2 regions of the Microbulbifer sp. JSM ZJ756 genome follow, and region 2 is predicted to be linked to the other one. Evidence: riboswitches for the same ligand, from Rfam matches in the RefSeq annotation. Region 2 holds a riboswitch; the other holds the start of a gene.

Region 1 (10,968 bases), on a different contig from region 2:
AAGCTGACCGTCAAGCAGGCGATGAAGCAGCTGACCGACGAGGAAGCCGCCCGCCTGGTCAACGACGAGGACATCAAGAACCGCGCCATCGAGGCGGCGGAACAGAACGGCATCGTGTTCCTGGACGAGATCGACAAGGTGGCCAAGCGCCAGGAGAGCGGTGGTGCGGATGTTTCCCGCGAGGGTGTGCAGCGCGACCTGCTGCCGCTGATCGAGGGCAGCACCATCACCACCAAGCACGGCATGATCCGCACCGATCATATCCTGTTTATCGCCTCGGGCGCCTTCCACCTGTCGAAGCCGTCCGACCTGATCCCGGAATTGCAGGGCCGCCTGCCGATTCGCGTGGAACTGGATTCGCTGACCTCCGCGGATTTCCAGCGCATCCTCACCGAGCCGTCCGCCTCGCTCACCGAGCAGCAGAAGGCACTGCTGGCCACCGAGGGGTTGGACCTGGAATTTACCGAGGACGGTATCCAGCGAATCGCCGAGGTGGCCTTCCAGGTTAACGAGACCACGGAAAATATCGGTGCGCGACGCCTGCACACAGTGCTCGAGCGACTGCTGGAGGAAATTTCCTTCGACGCCGGCGATGCCGGTAAGACGGTTACCATCGATGCCGCTTACGTCGACAGCCAGCTGGGTGAGCTGAGCCAGGACGAAGACCTTTCGCGGTTTATCCTCTGACATGAAGCCCTCCCGTATCCGCCTCAACCGCGGCGAAAACAGCCTGCAGCTGGTGTACCCCGACCGGGAGTACACCCTGCCGGCGGAGTACCTGCGGGTATACTCCCCCAGTGCCGAAGTGCGTGGCCACGGTCCCGGTGAGGGGGTGCTGGTGCATGGCAAAATCCATGTGGGCATCGACAACGTGGAAGCCGCGGGCCGCTATGCCCTCAAACTGGTATTCAGCGATGGCCATGACAGTGGCATCTATACCTGGGACTACCTGCGGGAATTGTGTGAAAAGCACGAGGAACTCTGGCGCGACTATCTCGAGCGCCTGCAGGCCGCTGGCAAGGGCCGCGACCCGGACGAGAGCGTGGTGAAGTTTATCCCCTGACCCTCCCTGCCCCGCAAACCCGTGCACAGCACTGCCGGAGGGACGGCGGCTGGCGGCTGCGGACCGGACCGCGGGGCCGCTTCAACAAACTGTCACGCGCATGCCGGCGCGAGTGTGGCACAATTTGCCACCAGGCTCCTGCCTGCGTCGCGCCGTTCTGGCAGTACTGTCCGCGCGCGGCCGACACCCTGAATAACCAGATAAGAGCAGTCCGCCCCATGCGAAACCCGATTGCCCCGCTGGCGCTGGCCGGCACCCTGATTTCCTCACTCTCTATCCCCGCCTTCGCCAGTGCACCCAGCCTGCCCGAGGCACAGCGCGACAGCAGCTGGTTTACCGGCGGCCAGGAAAACCTGGAAAAATCCGCCGCGCAGCCGATCAATAACAAACCCGGGGCAGCGAAAAATATCATCCTGTTCGTGGGCGACGGCATGGGTATCTCCACGGTCACCGCCGCACGCATCCTGGCCGGCCAGCAGCAGGGTATGAGCGGTGAGGAATACCGGCTCAGCTTCGAGGAAATGCCGTTTGCCGGACTGGTGAAAACCTACAACACCAACCAGCAGACCCCGGATTCGGCCGGCACCATGAGCGCCATCATGACCGGTGTGAAAACCCGGGCGGGCATGTTCGGTGTGACGGGCGACGTCCCCCGGGGCGACTGCGCCGCCAGCCGTGGTCGCGAGCTGGTTACCGCCCTGGAACTGGCCGAGGGACTGGGCAAGCGCACCGGCGTGGTAAGTACGGCGCGCATCACCCACGCCACCCCGGCGGCCACCTATGCCAAGGCCGCCGAGCGCGGCTGGGAATACAGTGCCCCGGAAGGCTGTCGTGATATCGCCGCGCAGCTGGTGGAATTCCCCTACGGTGACGGTATCGATGTGGTGCTGGGCGGCGGACGGCGCGCGTTCCTGCCGAAAGAGGTTTCCGACCTGGAAGGTGAGCCGGGCCGGCGCGAGGATGGCCGCAACCTGGTGCAGGAATGGCAGCAGCGCTACGCGGAAAAAAATAACCGGGATAGCAAAGCCAGCGCCGCCGTGTACGTGGAGGACCGCAAGGCGTTTGTGGATGTGGACCCGGCGGCCACCGGCAAACTGCTGGGCCTGTTTGAGCCCTCGCATATGCGCTACGAGGCGAACCGCCCGCAAGACACTGCGAGCGAACCCTCCCTGTCAGAGATGACAGGCAAGGCGCTGGCGATGCTGGAGAGGGGCAAAGACGGTTACTTCCTGATGGTGGAGGGCGGTCGAATCGACCACGGCCACCACGCCGGCAGCGCCCACAACGCACTCACCGATGCGGTGGAATTCGCCCGGGCGGTGCGGGTGGCCATGGACAATACCGATCCGGAAGACACCCTGATAATCGTAACCGCCGACCACAGCCATGTATTCACCATGGCCGGCTACCCTACCCGCGGCAATCCCATCCTGGGCAAGGTGGTCGGCAATGACAGCCGCGGTGAACCGGAGTCGGAACCGAAACTGGCCGATGATGGCAAGCCCTACACCACCCTGGGCTATGCCAATGGACGCGGCTTTGCCGCGCTGGGGGATGAGACCGATGCGGATGTCCGCTACGGCCTGCCCGCCAGCAACGGGCGCAGGGACCTGGCCGAAGTGGACACCACTGCACCGGGCTTCCACCAGGAAGCACTGGTACCCACCGAAGCCGAGACCCACGGTGGCGAGGACGTGGGTATCTGGGCCCGCGGCCCCGGCGCGCACCTGCTGTCCGGTACCCGTGAGCAGAGCTATATCTTCCATGTAATGGCCCGGTCGGGTGGTTTGCTGGCCGATTGATCCGGCAACTTATAATAGAGGTAGAGGCCTCGCTAATAACTTTGTTAGCGAGGCTTACTATGAATGCTCCAGGGGTAAGAATAAGTTGTAAGCGCCGCCTGTAGACTGGATTGAAACTATCTCTGCGGGGAGGATTTATAAAAATAAAATTAGTTGATTATTAGCCGGCTGAAATAGATCTTATTTTAAATATTTTCCACATCCAAGCATTATTCACTCGATAGTAAATGTCATCTTTGATTTGATTTTAATCTGGCGTATTTTTTTATTGTTCTATATCGGCACGCAGGATAGTGTTTTCAGGCGCTTGATGAATTAGCGCTAAGTTCAATTGTAACTACTAATCAAGGACGAGCACCAAATGAAGTAGCGCATTACGGGCTTGCATATGGTTGACATCCCAGGGAGAAAATAATGCGTGAGCTAAATCTTCAGGAAATGAAAAATGTAAATGGTGGTTTTTATCAGGCTCTACTACCGGTGGCTGTTGGTTTCGCAACCAGGTTTGTGACGAGTAAGTTAGCGAAGCATTTCATTGGTAATTTTTCACTGTCCTACGGAACCTATCAGGCAGCAGTGGGCTTGGATTCCAGGGTTCGCTAAATCAAAGTAAACTAACAGGAGCTGCAGCCGGCTTGGTAGAAAAAAAACTTTAGCCATCCAGGCCGGCTTTAAAATCCTATTGTGTTTGACAATGAAAAAATATCGAAAGTGCCCTCAATGTAAAACATGCAGTATTGATGTTGGACTCTTGGAGGATGGTACCTACTGCGAAGCTTGTGGTTGTGCTGTTGTAACAAGCGTATTCTACTCATCTGCCCTGAGTATCAGCATGGCCCTTCTTATCTCCATATGCATGAACCAGGGCCAGGTTGCTGCAGGACTCTTAGTCTTGTTAGCCTTGGCTATCAGGGTTTTTTTCCTGGACAAAATCGATGCGCGGATTATGCCAATCAGTAAAATTTAGTATCGACAGGATATGGCTATCTGGTTTGTGAAGTCGAAAGCCATTCTGGGAACCCGTTCTGCATTTAACGGCCTAAGTCACAGGGTAAAACACCGCCAGCCACACCGTCTGGCAATCCGGGTCCGTCCAGCTGACCCGGTGGCGCATGCGGGCCGGAATATCCAGGTAATCCCCCTCGCCCAGCACCACCTCGCGGCCGTCGGCAAAGGCGATGTGCGCACTGCCCCGCAACACCATTACCCACTCACCCTCTTCCTGGTCGTACCACTCCCCGGGTGGGGTAACCTGGCCCCGGGAGACAATCCGCTCGATTCGCACCGGGCCGCTTGCCAGCACATCCTCAAACACCTCCGCGTCGAGCGCATCCGGTAGCTGCGTGAAAAAATTGCCGGGTTTCATGTGGGGCTCCAGGGTTTCAATGTGGTTTCCCGTCGAGTGCCAGCTGCCTGGCTGCAATGGTCAGCAGGGAAGCTACAGGCGCCCCGCCTAATTACTAACCAGCATAACTTCTGTTATGATCGCGCCCGCAACACCTTAGGGGTGGCTTCGGCCTGAGATGCGCGGTGATCGAAAGACACCACAGCGCGAACCCTTGAACCTGATCCGGTTAATACCGGCGTAGGAATAGGTAAGTCCAAGAATAGCCTCCTCACGTCGCAGCCCGGGTCTCTTTCACTTCAGCTTTTGCCGAGAGAGAACCATGAATCGCCCATCCAGAATAAGACCCATCGCCCTCTCAGTCGCAATGCCAGTCGCGCTGGCCGGCAGCCTGTCCGCCCTGCCAGCGGCCGCGACCGAATCCGGCACCCGGGACCTGGAAGAGGTCATCGTCACCAGCCAGCTGCGCGACACCAGCCAGCTCGACCTGGCGGCCAGTGCCAGTGTGCTGGACAGTGCCACCATCGGCGCCCGCGGCGCGGGCAACCTGGACCAGCTGCTCAACCTGGCCCCCAACGTCAACTTTGCCGCCGGCGCGTCCCGGGGCCGCTTTATCCAGATTCGCGGTATCGGAGAGCGCAGCCAGTTTATCGACCCGGTGAACCCGTCCGTGGGCCTGATTATCGACGGCATCGATTTTACCGGCCTGGGGCTGGCCGCCAGCACCCTGGATATGGGCCAGGTGGAGATCCTGCGCGGGCCGCAGGGCACGGTCTACGGCGCCAACGCCCTGGCCGGCCTGGTCACCATGACCAGCAATGCGCCCACAGACACGGCCATGGCAGAGGTCTCCGCAGAGGTGGCCGAATACAATGGCCGCACCCTGTCTGCGGTGGGCAGCGGTGCACTGACCGACAGGCTGAGCTATCGCCTGGCCGCCCGCAACCAGCAGTCGGACGGTTACATCGATAACGGCTACCTGGGCCGGGAAGACACCAACAATATCGATGAGTCGATCCTGCGCAGCAAGCTCCGCTACCAGGCCAGCGACGACCTGCAGCTGGATATCACCGCGCTCTATATCGACGTGGACAACGGCTACGACGCCTTCTCGCTGTACAACACCCGCGAGACCCTGTCGGACCAGCCCGGCTGGGACCGCCAGGAGACCCTGGCCGGTTCACTGGTTGCCCGCTGGTCCGGCAGTGACCTGTTTACCCTGGAGTCCACCGTCAGCGTGGCCAGCTCGGATACCGAGTACGGTTACGACGAAGACTGGACTTATGTGGGCTTCCACCCGTGGGAATACAGCTCCACCGACAATTACCTGCGCGACCGCAGCAACCTGAGTGCAGACTTGCGCCTGCTGTCCACCGAACAGACAGCACTGTTCAATGGCCGCAGCAGCTGGGTGGCCGGGATCTACCTGCGCGATGAAAGCGAGGACCTGCAGCGTAACCAGAGCTTTACCAGCCAATTTGAAACCGCCAACCAGGCCCTGTACGGGCAGTTGCGCACCAGCCTGGGCGAGACTCTCGCGCTGGTGACCGGCCTGCGCCTCGAGCAGCGGGATGCGGATTACACCGATTCACTGGCGGTTGATGCCGGCAATAACGACAACCTCTGGAGTGGGGATATCACCCTGGAATACCGCGGTATTGCCGATACCCTGGTCTATGGCACTGTCTCCCGTGGCTACAAGGCCGGCGGCGTCAACGGCCGGATCATTTCGGCCTCCGCCACCAACCCCGATATCGGCCGCGATGCCTTCGAGTTCGACACCGAGCAACTGCTCAACTACGAACTGGGGATCAAGGGCGCCTGGCTGGACAACCGTCTGCAGGCGCAACTGGCCGCTTTCTACCAGGATCGCAGTGACGTACAGGCCAAGCAGTCGGTGTTCGACCCCGCGGATTTCTCCTTCGACGATTTTCTTACCAACGCTGCTGGCGGGGCAACCACCGGCCTCGAAGTGGAACTGGATTACCGCGCTACAGAAGCCCTGCGCTTCTTTGCCTCGGCGGGCTGGCTGAACGCCGAGTTCGAGGGTTTCGAGAGCACGTCCCATGTGGATGCCCGGGATGACTACAATGGCCTGGCACTGGCGCCGGTAAACCTGGACGGGCGGGATGTGGCCCATGCGCCCAATTACCAGTTCTTCACCGGTACCGAACTGTCATTGACCGAAAACCTGCTGCTGCGGCTGGAGCTGGAGGGCAAAGACGCCTTCTATTTCTCCAACAGCCACAACGAGAAGTCCATCGCCTACGAACTCGTAAACGCGCGCCTGACCTATCGCGGCGATAGCTGGGAGGCCTCACTGTGGGGCCGCAACCTGGCGGACGAGGACTATTACACCCGGGGCTTCTACTTCAGCAACCAGTTCGGCAACAACCCGGCCAATGGCTATGCGCCGGAAGCCTACTACCAGTATGGCGAGCCACGGGTTGCGGGCATTTCCGGTACCTATACGTTTTAAGATTTACCCACCTTTTTTAAAGTTTACGGGCGGCCGCCGGCCGCTCACGATTGCGGATCATTCCTTCGGGGGCAGCTTATGAAAATTTCCGTCGAGATCAGCAAGTACCCGTTGAGAGACGAGTACATCCCCGCCATCCAGGACTTTATCGACCGGCTCAACCAGCACCCGGACCTGCGGGTTATCACCAACACCATGAGTACCCAGGTGTTCGGTGACTACGATCTGGTGATGGATACCCTGAAGCAGGAAATGCGCGCGTCCTACGAAAAATTCGGGCGCGCTATTTTTGTATGCAAGTTTATCGACGGCGACCTGGCTCCCACTGAGAAAATGGGTGAACGGGATGCCTGACCACGATATCAGCAGCGCCATTGCTGCCTCACTGGCGGCAATGTCCCTGTGGGAAATCGCCGCGGTGATACTGGCGCTGGCCTACCTGCTGCTGGCCATGCGGGAAAAAATCAGCTGCTGGTATGCCGCCTTTGCCAGCACAGCGATTTACCTGTTCCTGTTCTGGGATGTCAGCCTGTTGATGGAATCCGCGCTACAGGTCTTCTACCTGGTGATGGCTGTCTACGGCTGGTGGCAGTGGCAGCACCACCGCGATCGCCAGCAGGACCTGCACATCCACCGCTGGTCGCTGCGGCGCCACCTGCTGGCCATCGCGGCAGTGGGCGCCCTGACTCTGGTGTTCGGTTATACCCTGCAGGCCAACACCAGTGCCGCACTGCCCTACCTGGATTCCTTTACCACCTGGGGTGCGGTGCTCACCACCTTTATGGTGACCCGCAAGGTGCTGGAAAACTGGCTCTACTGGATCGTGGTGGATGGGGCCTCCATCTACCTGTACCTGGACCGGGAGCTGTACCTCACGGCGTTGCTGTTCCTGGTGTATGTAATCCTGGTGGTGATCGGCTTCTTCCAGTGGCTGGCGATTTACCGGCGGGAACAAACTACCGGCCGGCACGGCAAAGAGCAGGTGCAGGCCGCGCAGCCTGGCTTCAATCCTGTAATGCCCGAACGGTAAGGCGCCTCCGTGACCGAAAGCACCGGGCCATTGGCAGACGTTATCCCCGCTGACTGGGCACGCTGGAGCAGCGTCCCGCCCAGGGTGATCAGGCCGCTGGCGGGCGGCCTGACAAACCGCAGTTACCTGCTGGCGGCCGGCAATGACAGGCTGGTGTTGCGGAAAAACTCCCCCATCAGCGACGCCCTCGACCTGGATCGCCAGGCCGAGGCCGCGGCCATGGGCAACGCCGATCGCGCGGGCCTCTGCGCACCGCTGGTCCACTGCGACTCGGCCCACGGCTATCTGGTTACCCGCTTTATCGAGGGGCAGCCCTGGCGGGAAGACAGCGATGAGGCATTGCAACAGCTGGCTGGCCTGCTGCGCGGCATTCACCAGCTGCCCACTATCGACGCCACCCTGGATATCGAAGAAAAAGTAGCGAGCTACTGGCAATCAATCGACCAGCAGGCAGGTTTCCACCCAGACTTGCGCACGCTGGATGCTGAAATGCACAGGCACATTGAAGCGGTGCGCCCATTGGCTGATGACCTTCGCCTTTGCCACAACGACCTGTCCACTGCGAATCTCATTACCGAACCCGGCGGCAGGCTCTATGCCATCGACTGGGAATACGCGGCAATGGGTGACCCCTTTTACGATCTTGCTGTGATTGTCGATGAGCATTCCCTCGACGATGCGCAGCAACATCGACTAATTGAAGCCTATCTTGAGCGGCCGCTGAAATCACTGGACTTGAAAAAACTGGCGCACTGGCGGGTGATTTACGGATATCTTGCCGTGCTCTGGTACGCGGTCCAGGCCTGTGCTGAAGGCGGGATTGATTCAGGCACCAATTCGGCTGTAGCCAGTAGAGCCCGAAAACTGTCTGCCCTTAGCAATATTGTCTGGAGTAATAACTCTATTCCAGGTGACCAATAACGCCCGGCACAGTTTATCTATTCTTCCCGTGATCTGTTCTTGCACCACGCATAGTAAGCGCGGGATTCCGTACCGATATACATGCTGCCCACAAAAATGATCAACAGGGAGCTTGCAGCCACGGCTACTCCCGGAATGTCATTGCTGCTCCCAAAATAAATCAGCCATATGACAGCTGCCAAAACCGTAAAGCTTGAAGTTGCCCTGAAAAGGTAGTGATCGAAAGCGAGTAAGAGTGCGGCGATAATAAATCCCACCGGAATTGCCAGAAGCGATGCAGCGAGCCATGAATCCGTATTTGCAGCTGCCAGTACCCCGCCAAAGATTGCCAACAGGAACTGCAGGAATTCCCAGGCAGCCAGTAATTTCGGCTTGCGAATAAGGTGCATGGGCAGCATTCCGGCCCATGGGTAATTATCTCCACCGCGAGTGAAATTACGAAAATGAATCTTCATGGATAGTTACGATCAGTTTGTTGGCAGATAACTGGAGCAGGGCGAGCCAGACACTGCAATGATTGTAACTGCCCTTCGGTTTGCTGGCGATTCCTTGCCGGGCAAGCCCGGATTACCACCAGCTCCTATGGGGCCAGCGTGGGTTTAGTGCGTAAACGGATATGCCCGCCCTCTGGTCGTGATTGAGTCCCCTCCTGCCGCGATAACATAGACCCGCTCCTGACCGACAGGATACCTTCAGTGAAGTTTATCCGCGCCAGTGCGCAGATATCCGAGCATGGAAAATTCAACAAGAAGTTAATAGCCAACAATGCCGGCCTCCAGCAGCCGGGCCTGCTCCAGTGCTCTGTAGCAGAAAGTTACTGCGGACCCAGTATGGAAACAACAACGACAACTCCCATATCGACGCTCGGTGACACACCGGTAAGTGAAGGGAAAAGGATTATCGCACTAGACGCTCTGCGCGGCCTTGCCGTTATGGGGATGATCCTGGTAGTGAGCGCCGGCTCCTGGGGCCATCGCCTGCCCATGCTCGATCATGCGCCCTGGCACGGTTACACCCTGGCCGACCTGGTGTTCCCGGCGTTTCTCTTCGCCGTGGGTGCCGCTATGGCTCTGGGATTTCCCAGTGACCGGCCGATCGGCCAGCACGCAGGAAGGGTAGGCCGCCGCACCCTGTCGCTGATCGGGCTGGGTCTTCTGCTGAACCTGTTGCCCAGTTTCGATTTCGCCAGCCTGCGCATTCCCGGCGTGTTGCAGCGGATAGGCCTGTGCTACGCGATTGCAGCGATAATCATGCTGTCGACAGCGAAACGGGTGAACAGCGTTCGAATCCTGAATGTCAAAGGCCTGGTGCTGGCAACCCTTGCCTTACTGATTGGCTGGGTCCTTGTGCTGTCCTTTACCTCGGCACCGGGTTACCCGGCGGGCTCGGTCACCCCGGCAGGAACATTGGCCGCATGGGTGGATCGCCAGGTCTTCACGGTGGCGCACCTGTGGCCCTACGGCACCAACGCAGCCGGTGAGGTGGTGTATGACCCGGAAGGGCTGCTGTCGAGTCTCCCCGCCACCGCGAATGTCCTGATCGGAGCGACATTCGCACACTGGCTTGGTCGGGCACCCTCAGGCAGGCAGCTGAAACTGGGCATAGCGGCAGGTTTTGCGCTGGTTTGCATCGGCCACTTGCTGGACCCGCTCTTTGTCATCAACAAGCGGATCTGGACCTCCAGCTTCGCGATCGTATCCAGTGGCTGGGCGGCGATGGCTTACTGTTTGTTGTTCCCCGCACTGCAGGCCGCGGCGGGCCGGAAAATACTGCAGCCTGTGCTGGTCCTCGGCAGCAACGCTATTCTCGCTTTTATCCTCTCCCAGGTTTTCCTGGCCTATTCGGGCACCCCGATTGGCGGCACCAGCCCGCAGAACTTTGGATTCCAGGTGGCATCGTCTGTGGTCGGCAGTCCGTGGGCGGCGTCATTACTCTGTGCCTTCGGCATACTCGCCATAGTCACGCTGTTGGTATGGCCGCTCAACCGGCAGGGAATTTTCCTCAGGCTATAAGCCTGCGCGATGGGAGGCGGCCCGGCCGGCCGCCAGCGTATAGCAGGAAGTAAAATCAGACGCCCACAATTCGGGCGCGGAACTTGCGCCCTTTTATTTTGCCGTCGGCAAGCTTGGCCAGTGCTTTCTTGGCCACTTTGCGCTCCACGGCAACAAAGGTGGAGAAGTCAAAAACGCGGATTTTGCCGATCTGTGAGCCATCGATGCCGCCGTCGCCGGTCAGGGCACCGACAACGTCACCGGGGCGCACCTTCTGTTTCTTGCCGCCGTCGATCTGCAGCGTGGACATGACGGGTCTGTTAGGAGCGAACCCCCG
Region 2 (10,968 bases):
GGGAGAGGCTGCTAAGATTCTGCAGCAGCCCCATGACCTGGTAGTGGCCACTTCCATGACTGACCTGGCCACGCTGCGCGGCCTGGTACCGTCGCTGGCGGGTATTCCCGCAGCAGTTTATTTTCACGAAAACCAGTTCGCCTACCCTCGCAGCGATCGGGCGTTCCAGTCGGTCGAGCCGCAGCTCCTCAACATCTATACCGCCCTTGCCGGCGACCTGCTGTTGTTCAACTCGGAATTCAATCGCAGCACCCTCCTCGACGGCGCCAGGCAGCTGCTGAAACGCTTCCCCGATCACGTGCCGCCCGCTATTTGCGATGAGATCGAGCAGAAATCACGGGTACTGCCGGTGCCACTCGACGATTTGCTTTTCACCGGGCCAGCCCCAACGGCAACCGGTCCGGACCGCGATGCCCCGCTGGAAGTCTGCTGGGCGGCGCGCTGGGAATATGACAAGGGCGGCGAGCGGCTGCTGGGGATACTGCAAGGGCTGGAGGAGGGGCAGGTGAACTACCGGCTGCACCTGCTGGGGGAATCCTTTCGCAACAGTCCCGGGGAGTTCGCCACTATCCGGCGGGAGTTTGCCCATCGGCTGGGGCGGGTGGGATTCCTGCCCGGCCGGCGGCAGTACCTGGAGATCCTGGCGCGCAGCCATGTATTCCTGTCCACCGCCCACCACGAGTTCCAGGGGCTGGCAGTGATGGAGGCCTGCGCGCTGGGGTGCTCGCCCCTGGTACCGGACGAGCAGGCCTACCCCGAGTTTTACCCCGTTACCAGCCGCTACCGGGACGTCCGCGAGGCAGTCGATAAAATAGGCCGTATGGCCGCCGGTGCCGCACTGTGCCCGTCACCGGATTTTTCCGGCTATGCATGGCAGCGGCTGGCCCCGGCGTACAGGGATTGTCTGGCCGGTGTTGCAAGTATGTCCTGATTTAACCAGTCGTGGTCCGGTGACTACTGGGTTTGGCTGGTAGCTGCGGCTAGACTGCCCATCGACGGGTTCGCCATCGACGGGTTCGCCCACGATAAGACTCAACAATGCCGGGCCCCGGCGCTGCTGTAGAGACCGTGCCGTGCCGGAATTCGCCGAATTCTCCTTTTTGTCCTCGCTATCGTCGCTGTCCTCCCTGTCGGCGGTGACGCTGGGGCTGCTGCTGGCGGTTTGTGTCGCCAGTGCATTTATATCGGCGGTTACCGGTGGTGCCGGTGGTGTGCTGATGTTTGCCGCACTCAATGTGGCGATCCCGCTGCGGATGCTGGTGCCGATTCACGGTGCGGTACAGCTGATGAATAATCTCGCGCGGATCTACTATGTGCGCGAGCACATCCGCTGGGAGTTCTGCCTGCCCTTTTTTGCCGGCTGTACCCTGGGTGCGGCGGTTATGACCATGGGACTGGCAAGCCTGGACTGGCAGCAGTTGCCGATGGCGCTACTTGCCGTCCTGATTTTTTACACCGTATTGAAACCGAAGAAACTGCCGGAAATCCGCCTGGCCCCGCGCAATTATTTCTGGGTCGGGATCGGAACCGGGACGCTGGGCATACTGGCAGGCGCCGTGGATCCATTGCTGGCGGCCTTTTTTGTGCGCAGGGACCTCTCGCCCAAAGAGGTGGTGGCGAATAAATCGGTCATGCAGGCCTGGTGCCATGCGCTCAAGGTGCCCGCGTTCATCTACCTGGGCTTTGCCTTTTCCGATCACCTGGGGCTGATACTGCTGTTGACCTTGGCAGCGGTGGTGGGAACCCGGATCGGCATCGCCATGCTCAACCGCCTGGACAGCAGGCTGTTCTTCCGGCTGATGCGGTTGGCACTGTTGGTTGCCGGCCTGCGAATCATCTATCAACTGATTGTGAATTAACTGGAGCGCCGCCATGGCCGATTATCGCATCCTCAATCCCTACGACGGTGAGCTGATCGAAGAGTACGATTTTGCTGACCGCGACGATGTCGAGCGAGTTATTGGCCAACTGGTGGCGGGGCGTGCGGTACAGTCAGCCACACCAGCATTCGAGCGTTCCGATATCCTGTTGCGGCTTGCTGGCCTGCTCCGTGAGCACGCCGATCACCTGGCCAGGCTAATTACCGCCGAGACCGGCAAGACCATCAGTGACAGCCGGGTGGAGATCGAGCGCGCGTACAACACAGCCCTGGCGAGTGCCATGGAAGCGCGCGCCATAAACGGCGAGGCACTGGATTCCGATGCCTACCCTCCGCAGCGTGAGCGCATCGGCGTGGTGTTGTGGAAGCCGCTGGGCACGGTACTGTGTATCACTCCGTTTAATTTCCCCATCAATATCGCTGTACACAAGATCGGTCCGGCATTTGCCGCGGGCAACACCATCCTGTTCAAGCCAGGCCCGCAGAACAAGCGTTCGGCGGAATTCCTGGTGGAGCTTTGCTATCGCGCCGGTATGGATCGCAACGTACTGCAGATGCTGGTGCCGGATATTCCCGCCACCAGCTACGCCGTGGCGCACCCGCAGGTGCAGGCAGTCAACTTTACCGGCGGCACGGCGGCGGCCAATGCCATTGCCGCAGCGGCCGGTTACAAGAAACTGCTGCTCGAGCTGGGCGGCAACGATCCTCTGGTGGTGATGGCGGACGGCGACCTGGATGCGGCGGTATCCGCGGCCATCAACCAGCGGTTCGCCACTGCCGGCCAGCGCTGCACTGCGGCCAAGCGCCTGTTTGTGCAGCGCGAGGTTTACGAAGCTTTCACCGGCAAGCTGCTGGATGCTACCGCCCGCCTGGAAGTCGGCGACCCGATGGCGGAAGATACTTTTGTTGGCCCGCTGATCCACACTGCCGCCGCAGACGAGGTGCACGGACGTGTCGAGGATGCGGTGACCCGGGGTGCGCGGGTGCTGTGTGGGCATCGCCGCGAGGGCAACCTGTTGTGGCCCACGGTTATCGACAGGATCCCGGACGACGCGCCCCTGGTGGCAGACGAGACCTTCGGGCCGGTTATCCCGCTGCGCCCGTTCGACAGCATCGACGAGGTGATCAGGCTGGTTAATGACAGTCCCTTTGGGCTGCAGGCCGGGGTTTTCACCCGTGACCTGGGCCTGGCCAAGCAGCTGTTCAACGCTCTCGATGTAGGGCTGCTGGCTGTAAACGACGGCCCGGGCTTCCGCGCGGAGCATTTCCCCTTTGGCGGGGTGAAAGAGAGCGGGGTAGGGCGCGAAGGTGTGCGCTACGCCATTCGCGAGATGAGCTACCAGAAATCCCTGGTAATCTGACCCTCTCTTGGCCCCGGTTCACAATACTGTTGGCCGGCCTTGTCCAGGGCGCGGATCATCCACTATACTCCGGCACAACTTGTCGGAGTGCCTGTGGGCTGAGATCGCTGTTGCGAGATCCGTTGAACCTGATCGGGGTAACCCCCGCGTAGGGAACAAGATCTGAAGTCGCTACATATGTGAGCGCGGGGTTTTCACCATAAATTCCCCGCTACCGAAAAAGTCATTACACGACTTTCCTCTCTGCTGATTCTTCCCCGGGCGCTCGGGCGCCACTCTCCGCGAAAAAGCGCCACGTTGCGCATTTCCGCGCAATACAAAGGGGTCAGCATGTCTCAAGAAACCGATACGCCGGTCGACGCGAACCGAGAGTCCAGCGAACGGGATTCCACGAAAAAAAGTGGACAATCCCGCGCGGAAAGCCGCGAATCTGCCCGGGTTTTCCTCGACAACCTTACCGCCCAGTCCTTTCCCAATTCCCGCAAGATCTACCTGGAGGGTGACAGCGCCGATATCCGTGTTGGCGTACGCGAAATCTGCCTGGGCGACAGTGTGGTGGGTGGTGACGAAAGCAACCCGGTACTGGAGCCCAACGCGCCACTGCGGGTTTATGATACTGCCGGCCTGTATTCCGATCCGGACTACCGGCCCAATGTGCGCGACGGCCTGCCCCGGTTGCGCCAGGCCTGGATCGAGGCCCGCGGCGATACCGAGGTACTGACCACCCGGCAGGCGGCCTACAGCCAGCAGCGCATGGCCGACCAGGGCCTGGACCATATCCGCTTTGACAACCTGCCGTCCCCGCGCCGCGCCCGGGCGGGGCAGAATGTCAGCCAGATGCACTATGCCCGCCAGGGCATTGTTACCCCGGAAATGGAGTTTATTGCCGTGCGCGAGAATATGGGCCGCGCCGCGGCCGGCGAAGTGCTGGCGGAATCCGATTACGGCAAAGCCCGCGACGGCATTTTTATCCCGGAACAGATCACCCCGGAATTTGTGCGCCGTGAAGTGGCGGAGGGGCGCGCGATCATCCCCGCCAATATCAATCACCCGGAGCTGGAACCGATGATCATCGGGCGCAATTTCCTGTGCAAGGTGAATGCAAATATCGGCAATTCCGCAGTCACCTCGTCCATCGAGGAGGAGGTGGAGAAACTGGTGTGGTCCACGCGCTGGGGCGCGGATACGGTGATGGACCTGTCCACGGGCCAGAATATCCACGAGACGCGCGAATGGATCCTGCGCAATTCACCGGTCCCCATCGGCACGGTACCGATTTACCAGGCCCTGGAAAAAGTGAATGGGGTTGCCGAAGACCTGAACTGGGAAGTGTTCCGCGATACCCTGGTGGAACAGGCGGAGCAGGGGGTGGACTACTTCACCATTCACGCCGGGGTACTGCTGCGCTATGTGCCGCTTACCGCAAAACGCGTCACGGGCATCGTGTCCCGCGGTGGCTCCATCATGGCCAAGTGGTGCCTGGCCCACCACCGGGAGAATTTCCTCTACACCCACTTTGAGGAAATCTGCGAGATCATGAAAGCCTATGATGTGAGCTTCAGCCTCGGCGATGGCCTGCGTCCGGGTTGTATTGCCGACGCCAATGACGAGGCCCAGTTCGGTGAGTTGCACACCCTGGGTGAGCTGACTGAAATTGCCTGGCGCCACGACGTGCAGACCATGATCGAGGGGCCGGGCCACGTGGCCATCCACAAAATCCGCAAAAACATGGATGAGCAGCTCAAGCACTGCCACGGCGCGCCGTTCTATACCCTCGGTCCGCTGACCACTGATATCGCGCCGGGCTATGACCATATCACTTCCGGTATCGGGGCTGCACTGATCGGTACCTACGGCTGCGCCATGCTCTGTTACGTGACGCCCAAGGAACACCTGGGCCTGCCCAACAAGGAAGACGTAAAAGAGGGGCTGATGGCCTACAAGATCGCCGCCCACGCCGCGGACCTGGCCAAGGGCCACCCCCGCGCGCAGCAGCGCGACGATGCATTGTCCAAAGCCCGCTTCGAGTTCCGCTGGGAAGACCAGTTCAACCTGGGCCTGGATCCGGAGCGTGCACGCACTTACCACGATGAAACCTTGCCGAAGGAATCCGGTAAGGTGGCGCATTTCTGTTCCATGTGTGGTCCCAAGTTCTGCTCCATGAAAATTTCCCAGGATGTGCGGGACTATTCCCGCAAGCTTGAGGCGGAACAGGGCATGGAGGAAATGGCGCTCAAGTTCAAGGACATGGGCAGCGAGCTGTATCACAAGGGCTGATGCAGCGCGCCGCAACTTCGGCATTCGAGAGCTCCCGGCACAGGAAAACCGATGACCCTGACTGTCTCCAACCAATGTCCCCGCGTCGCCATCGCCGGCGGCGGCCTGATGGGGCGCCTGCTGGCCTGGCGCCTGGCATTGCGCGGGCTGGATATCACCCTGTTCGAGGCGGGCAGCCTGGCGCGCCCGAGTGGTGCCTGCTGGACCGCTGCGGGAATGATTTCACCGCTTTCAGAACTGGTGCACAGCGAACGCTCGGTATACGAGCTGGGCCTACGCAGCCTGGTGCTATGGCGGGAATGGAGCGGGTGCCTGCAGCTCCTCTGCGGTTCCCCGGTGGGGTTTCGCCAGGCCGGTAGTGTGCTGGTGGCACACGGCCGTGACCGCAGCGAGTTGCTGCAATTCCAGCGCGAACTACAGGGCAAGCTCGAGGCCGGGGAGGTGGGGCAGCTGCGGGCCGTTGCCGCCACTGAGCTGTGGGAGCTGGAGCCGGCGCTGGCCGGCTTTGAGCGGGGGTTGTTCCTGGCCCCGGAGGGCGATATCGACAACCGGCGCCTGTTGCCGGCCCTGCTGGAGGTACTCCGTCGGCAGCGGGTTTCCCTGCGCGAGGAATGCCCGGTGGACTGCGAGCCGTTCACAATTTTCGAGGGCGGTCGCCGGCAGGAGTTTGAGTTGGTGGTGGACTGCCGTGGGCTTGGTGCGAGGGATCGGGTGCCGGGCCTGCGCGGCGTGCGCGGCGAGGTACTGGTGGTGGAAACGCCCGAGGTGCAGTTGCGGCGCCCGGTGCGCCTGCTGCATCCCCGCTACCAGTTATACGCGGTACCAAGAGAAAACGGCCAGACGGTGATTGGCGCCACTGAAATCGAGAGCGAGGATATGTCGCCGACCAGCCTGCGTTCCTGCATGGAATTATCCTCGGCCCTGTACTCCCTGAACCCGGCATTTGCCGAGGCGCGGATTATCGAGACCCGCGTCAACTGCCGTCCGGCCACTATGGATAACCTGCCCGTGGTGGAGGGGGAGCCGGGGCTGGTCAGTGTCAATGGATTGTACCGGCATGGCTACCTGCTGGCGCCGGCACTGGCCGAACGGGTGGAGCAGTTGGCGATAGGGCAGGTGCAGCAGTTGGCATGAAGGACGGCCGGGATGCAGCTATCCACCGCCCCGGATATACAGCAATAACTTACTGCTGAACAGGCAGCTATAAAGCGAGGTGAAATGCGAATCCCATGAGCAAGCCGATAAAAATCCAGGTCAACGGGGAAACACAGCCGCTCCCGGAAGAGAGGAACCTCGACCATTTCCTACTGTGGCTGGGCTATGAGGGCGATACCTTTGCCGTGGCCCTCAACGGTAATTTTGTGCCGCGGGGCCGCTATGCGGAAACAATACTCAATGACGGCGATGCACTGGATGTAGTGGCGCCGGTGGTCGGAGGCTGATATGAGCGATGAGCTGGCACTGTACGGCAAATCTTTTTCCTCACGCCTGCTGGTGGGCACGGCCATGTACCCGTCGCCGGCAATCATGCGCCAGTCCGTGGTTGAGGCGGGAGCCGAGATCATCACCCTGTCGCTGCGCCGGCAGAACCCGGCCCAGCAGCAGGGCAAGATGCTGTGGGATTATATCCAGGAGTCCGGTTGCTCGTTATTACCCAACACCGCCGGTTGCAAGTCACCCGCGGAGGCAATCGCCCTGGCGGAAATGTCGCGGGAAATCTTCCGTACCGACTGGCTGAAGCTCGAGGTGGTGGGGGATGATTACAACCTGCAGCCCGATCCGTACGGCCTGGTGGAAGCGGCAAGGGAACTGGTGCAGCGCGGCTTCAGGGTATTGCCTTACTGCACTGACGACCTGCTGGTTTGCCGCAAGCTGCTGGACGTGGGCTGTGAGGTGCTGATGCCCTGGGGCGCGCCGATTGGGACCGGGCTGGGCCTGATGAATAAATACAACCTGCAGACATTGCGCGACCGTCTGCCGGATATCCCGCTGATTATTGATGCGGGCATAGGAGCGCCCTCCCAGGCAGCAGAAGCCATGGAAATGGGTTTCGATGCCATCCTGCTGAACACCGCCATCGCCAGGGCACAGGACCCGGCCGCTATGGCCCGGGCGTTCCGGCTGGCGGTGGAGAGTGGACGCGCGGCACACCGGGCCGGCCTGATGGTCCAGCGCCAGACCGCCAGCCCCAGTACCCCGACGCTGGATATGCCGTTCTGGCAGCAGGCGGAAACCGCGGGCCGGAATTGACCGCGCACAACGCTTTCGGCGACGGAGGATTTCCGTGTGGATAGCCAGCAGTGCTGAGCTCGCTGGTGCCACCGTTGGACGGCCGCCGCAAGCATCGAGTTGCCGGGCAGGTGAATTCCTGAGTCGAAACCCGGTCATACACGACGTGAATAATAAGATGTGAAGCACGGCAAAGCGGGAGCGGCGGTAATCCCCTGTGCCAGGAACAAGTTGTAAATAGTTTATGCAAATGCAAACAAAACCGATTGTCTGGACCATCGCCGGCAGCGATTCCGGCGGTGGCGCCGGTATCCAGGCGGACCTGCTTACCTTTGCCGATCTCGGTTGCCACGGTTGCACTGCCATCACCGCCAATACTGCACAGAACACCGTGGAAGTTGCGGCCGTCAATGCGGTCCCCCTGGATGTACTGAGCGGGCAGCTGGAGGCGCTGCAGCGTGACCTTTTCCCCGACGCGATCAAGATTGGCCTGGTGGCCAATGCCGGGCAGGTGCTCGCCCTGGCGGAGTTCCTGCACCGTCTCAAGGCGGTGACGCCGGTGCCGGTAATCTACGACCCGGTGGCTGTTGCTACCAGTGGCGACAACCTGGCCGAGGAAGGCATCGGTGAACTGGTGATGCGCGAGCTGTTCCCGCTGTGTGACCTGGTGACCCCGAACCTGCACGAACTGGAGTGGCTGGCACGTGCGCCTGTGGGCAGCGCGGAGCAGATTCAGCACGCGGCGCGCCTGTTGCATGCCGGTGGCTGTCGCGCGGTGCTGGTCACCGGTGGCCACGCGGAAATCCAGCCCGGGGAGGTTGCCGACCTGCTCTGGGACGGGGCGCGGAGTGACTGGCTAATTGGCGATAAGCAGCCTTCGGTCAACACCCATGGCACCGGCTGTACCCTGTCTTCCGCAATTGCCGCCTGTACCGCACTTGGTTATCCGCTGCGGGATGCCTGTGTGGTGGCCAAGGCCTATGTCCAGAGGGGCCTGCGCCTGGGGGATAGCGATACCGTGGGCAGTGGCCCGGGCCCGGTGGGGCATTGTGGCTGGCCGGTTGAAATGGTGGATTTCCCCCGGGTGCTGCTGCCGCAGGAAGAATCGGCCAGCCTTTATGGTACATTCGACGCATCCGGCAGCCGCCTTTTTACCAGCGACTTCGCCGCCACGGATAGTGGGACGCTGGGGCTTTACCCGGTTGTCGATTCGGTCGAGTGGCTGGAAAAACTGGCGGCGGAAGGGGTTAAGACCCTGCAACTGCGGATCAAGGAGGCCGGCACAAACCTGCGAGGGCAGGTTGAGCGGGCGGTCGCTATTGGCCGGCAGTATCGCCTGCGCCTCTTTATCAATGATCACTGGCAGCTTGCCATTGAGTGCGGTGCCTACGGGGTACACCTGGGACAGGAGGACCTGCAGGCCGCCGACCTGAAGGCGATCAGGGCTGCGGGGCTGAAGCTGGGCATCAGCACCCATGGTTTTTATGAATTGCTGCGCGCCTATCGCTATCGCCCCAGCTACCTGGCCATCGGGGCCATCTTTGCCACCGATACCAAGGATATGAGTGACCAGTTGCAGGGGGTGGCCAAGCTTGCGCGGATGGCGGCACTGGTGACAGATATCCCGCTGGTGGCAATCGGTGGCATCAATATCGAGCGGGCCCCGGCGGTGGCGGCCACTGGCGTGGGCAGTATTGCCGTGGTCAGCGCCATTACCCGGGCGGCGGATTACCGACAGGCCGTGCGCGAGCTGCGGGCCATTTGCGGGAATTGAATCATGCTCAGTAACAGGCAATACCAGCGCTACAGTCGCCAGATCATGCTGCCCGAAGTGGGCGAGGGCGGCCAGGAAAAACTCGGTCGCGCTCGGGTGATGATCGTCGGTATGGGCGGACTCGGCAGCCCGGCGGCGCTCTACCTGGCGGCGGCCGGGATCGGCGAATTACACCTGGTGGATGGCGACCGACTGGAAATATCCAACCTGCAGCGACAGATTCTCTACAAGACCAATCACCGGGACAAACCCAAGGCGGAGGTGGCGGCGCAGCAGCTGGTGGCGGCGAACCCGGAAATCCGGGTGCAGGGACACGTGCGCATGGCCGATGCCGCCTGGTTGCGTGACCAGGTTCCGCAAATGGACCTGGTGCTCGACTGCACGGATAACCTGGACAGCCGCTATGCCATCAACAGTGCCTGCCGTGAGGCCCGCAGGCCGGTGGTGATGGCATCGGCGCGGGGTTTTTCCGGCCAGCTGGTGAGCTTTGATTTTGCCACCGGGCTGAGCCCCTGCTATGCCTGCCTTTTCCCCCCCGGCGGGGAGCGGGAGGCGGCTAACTGTGCCAGTGCGGGAGTGCTGGGGCCGGCCCTGGGGGTGATGGGGAGCCTGCAGGCGATCGAGGCGATCAAGTTTTTGCTGGGACTGCCGGTGCCGAGCCTGGGCCGGTTACAACTGTTCGAGGCGCAGACACTGGAGTTGCGGTCGCTGCAGCTGCAGGGTAATAATCAATGTCCCGAATGTTTCCCGGGCCAGTGAGCGGACTTTTGCAGCCACCCGTCCGGATTCGTGCGGGAATCTGTACGGGCCCGGGTTACCCTCCGGCGTGCAGCCGGAGTCCTGCCGGGGACTGTGCGCCGACAATGCATACGGAAATAACAACAATGAAACGATTGCTCCCCATCCTGACAGCCACCCTGGTACTGGTCGCCTGTGCCCCCGGGGACGATCCAGCGGTTTCATCGCAGGCTGCAGCCTCGCAGCCGGCGGGAATACAGGCCGCAAGCGGGGCGGCGCCGGAGGACATTCGTGAAACCTACCTGCGCAGTTGCCACAGTTGCCACGGGCCCGGTGTCACCGGCGCGCCCCGTACCGGCGACGTGGCGGCCTGGAAACCCCGTGCCGCAAAGGGGTTGGATGTGCTGGTGACCAACGCCATGGAGGGTTACAGGGCCATGCCTCCCCGGGGGCTGTGCTTCGATTGCACTGAATCCGAATTCGCCGGCCTGATCCGCTATATGGCAGGTGCCGCGCTGGATGATACGGCAGGGGCCGAGGCGGGCCGTGACACCACCAGTGCGGGGCACTGATCGCAAGCGCCCCGGGAGCAGCTGGCCTGGCGATAAAAACCATTCGCAGTGGCGAGTGGTTTACCACACGGACTGATCGACAGGAGTCGGCCTATGCGTGCTGTTGAACCCCGGAACCCCTCTTCCCGGGATTTATCC

What was found. Region 2 has a riboswitch for thiamine pyrophosphate ahead of thiC (phosphomethylpyrimidine synthase ThiC). Riboswitches for the same ligand answer to the same signal wherever they lie in the genome.
Region 1: it holds a riboswitch for thiamine pyrophosphate, as region 2 does, so the genes downstream of both, ACH6CX_RS08090 (TonB-dependent receptor) here and thiC (phosphomethylpyrimidine synthase ThiC) in region 2, are expected to answer to the same signal.

Annotation. Positions count from the first base shown of each region.
Region 1 is NZ_JBISER010000003.1:405,331-416,298, forward strand. Features, by position in the region: gene hslU (ATP-dependent protease ATPase subunit HslU) at 1-687, shown strand, start outside; gene ACH6CX_RS08070 (gamma-butyrobetaine hydroxylase-like domain-containing protein) at 689-1,063, shown strand; gene ACH6CX_RS08075 (alkaline phosphatase) at 1,282-2,865, shown strand; gene ACH6CX_RS08080 (hypothetical protein) at 3,280-3,468, shown strand; gene ACH6CX_RS08085 (cupin domain-containing protein) at 3,905-4,231, opposite strand; TPP riboswitch at 4,359-4,474, shown strand; gene ACH6CX_RS08090 (TonB-dependent receptor) at 4,533-6,689, shown strand; gene ACH6CX_RS08095 (hypothetical protein) at 6,768-7,043, shown strand; gene pnuC (nicotinamide riboside transporter PnuC) at 7,036-7,719, shown strand; gene ACH6CX_RS08105 (phosphotransferase) at 7,729-8,640, shown strand; gene ACH6CX_RS08110 (hypothetical protein) at 8,658-9,095, opposite strand; gene ACH6CX_RS08115 (acyltransferase family protein) at 9,336-10,652, shown strand; gene dbpA (ATP-dependent RNA helicase DbpA) at 10,708-10,968, opposite strand, start outside.
Region 2 is NZ_JBISER010000002.1:218,464-229,431, forward strand. Features, by position in the region: gene ACH6CX_RS04975 (DUF3524 domain-containing protein) at 1-931, shown strand, start outside; gene ACH6CX_RS04980 (sulfite exporter TauE/SafE family protein) at 1,074-1,859, shown strand; gene safD (sulfoacetaldehyde dehydrogenase SafD) at 1,873-3,240, shown strand; TPP riboswitch at 3,314-3,412, shown strand; gene thiC (phosphomethylpyrimidine synthase ThiC) at 3,571-5,517, shown strand; gene thiO (glycine oxidase ThiO) at 5,569-6,651, shown strand; gene thiS (sulfur carrier protein ThiS) at 6,747-6,959, shown strand; gene ACH6CX_RS05005 (thiazole synthase) at 6,961-7,767, shown strand; gene thiE (thiamine phosphate synthase) at 7,997-9,520, shown strand; gene ACH6CX_RS05015 (HesA/MoeB/ThiF family protein) at 9,524-10,279, shown strand; gene ACH6CX_RS05020 (cytochrome c5 family protein) at 10,405-10,830, shown strand.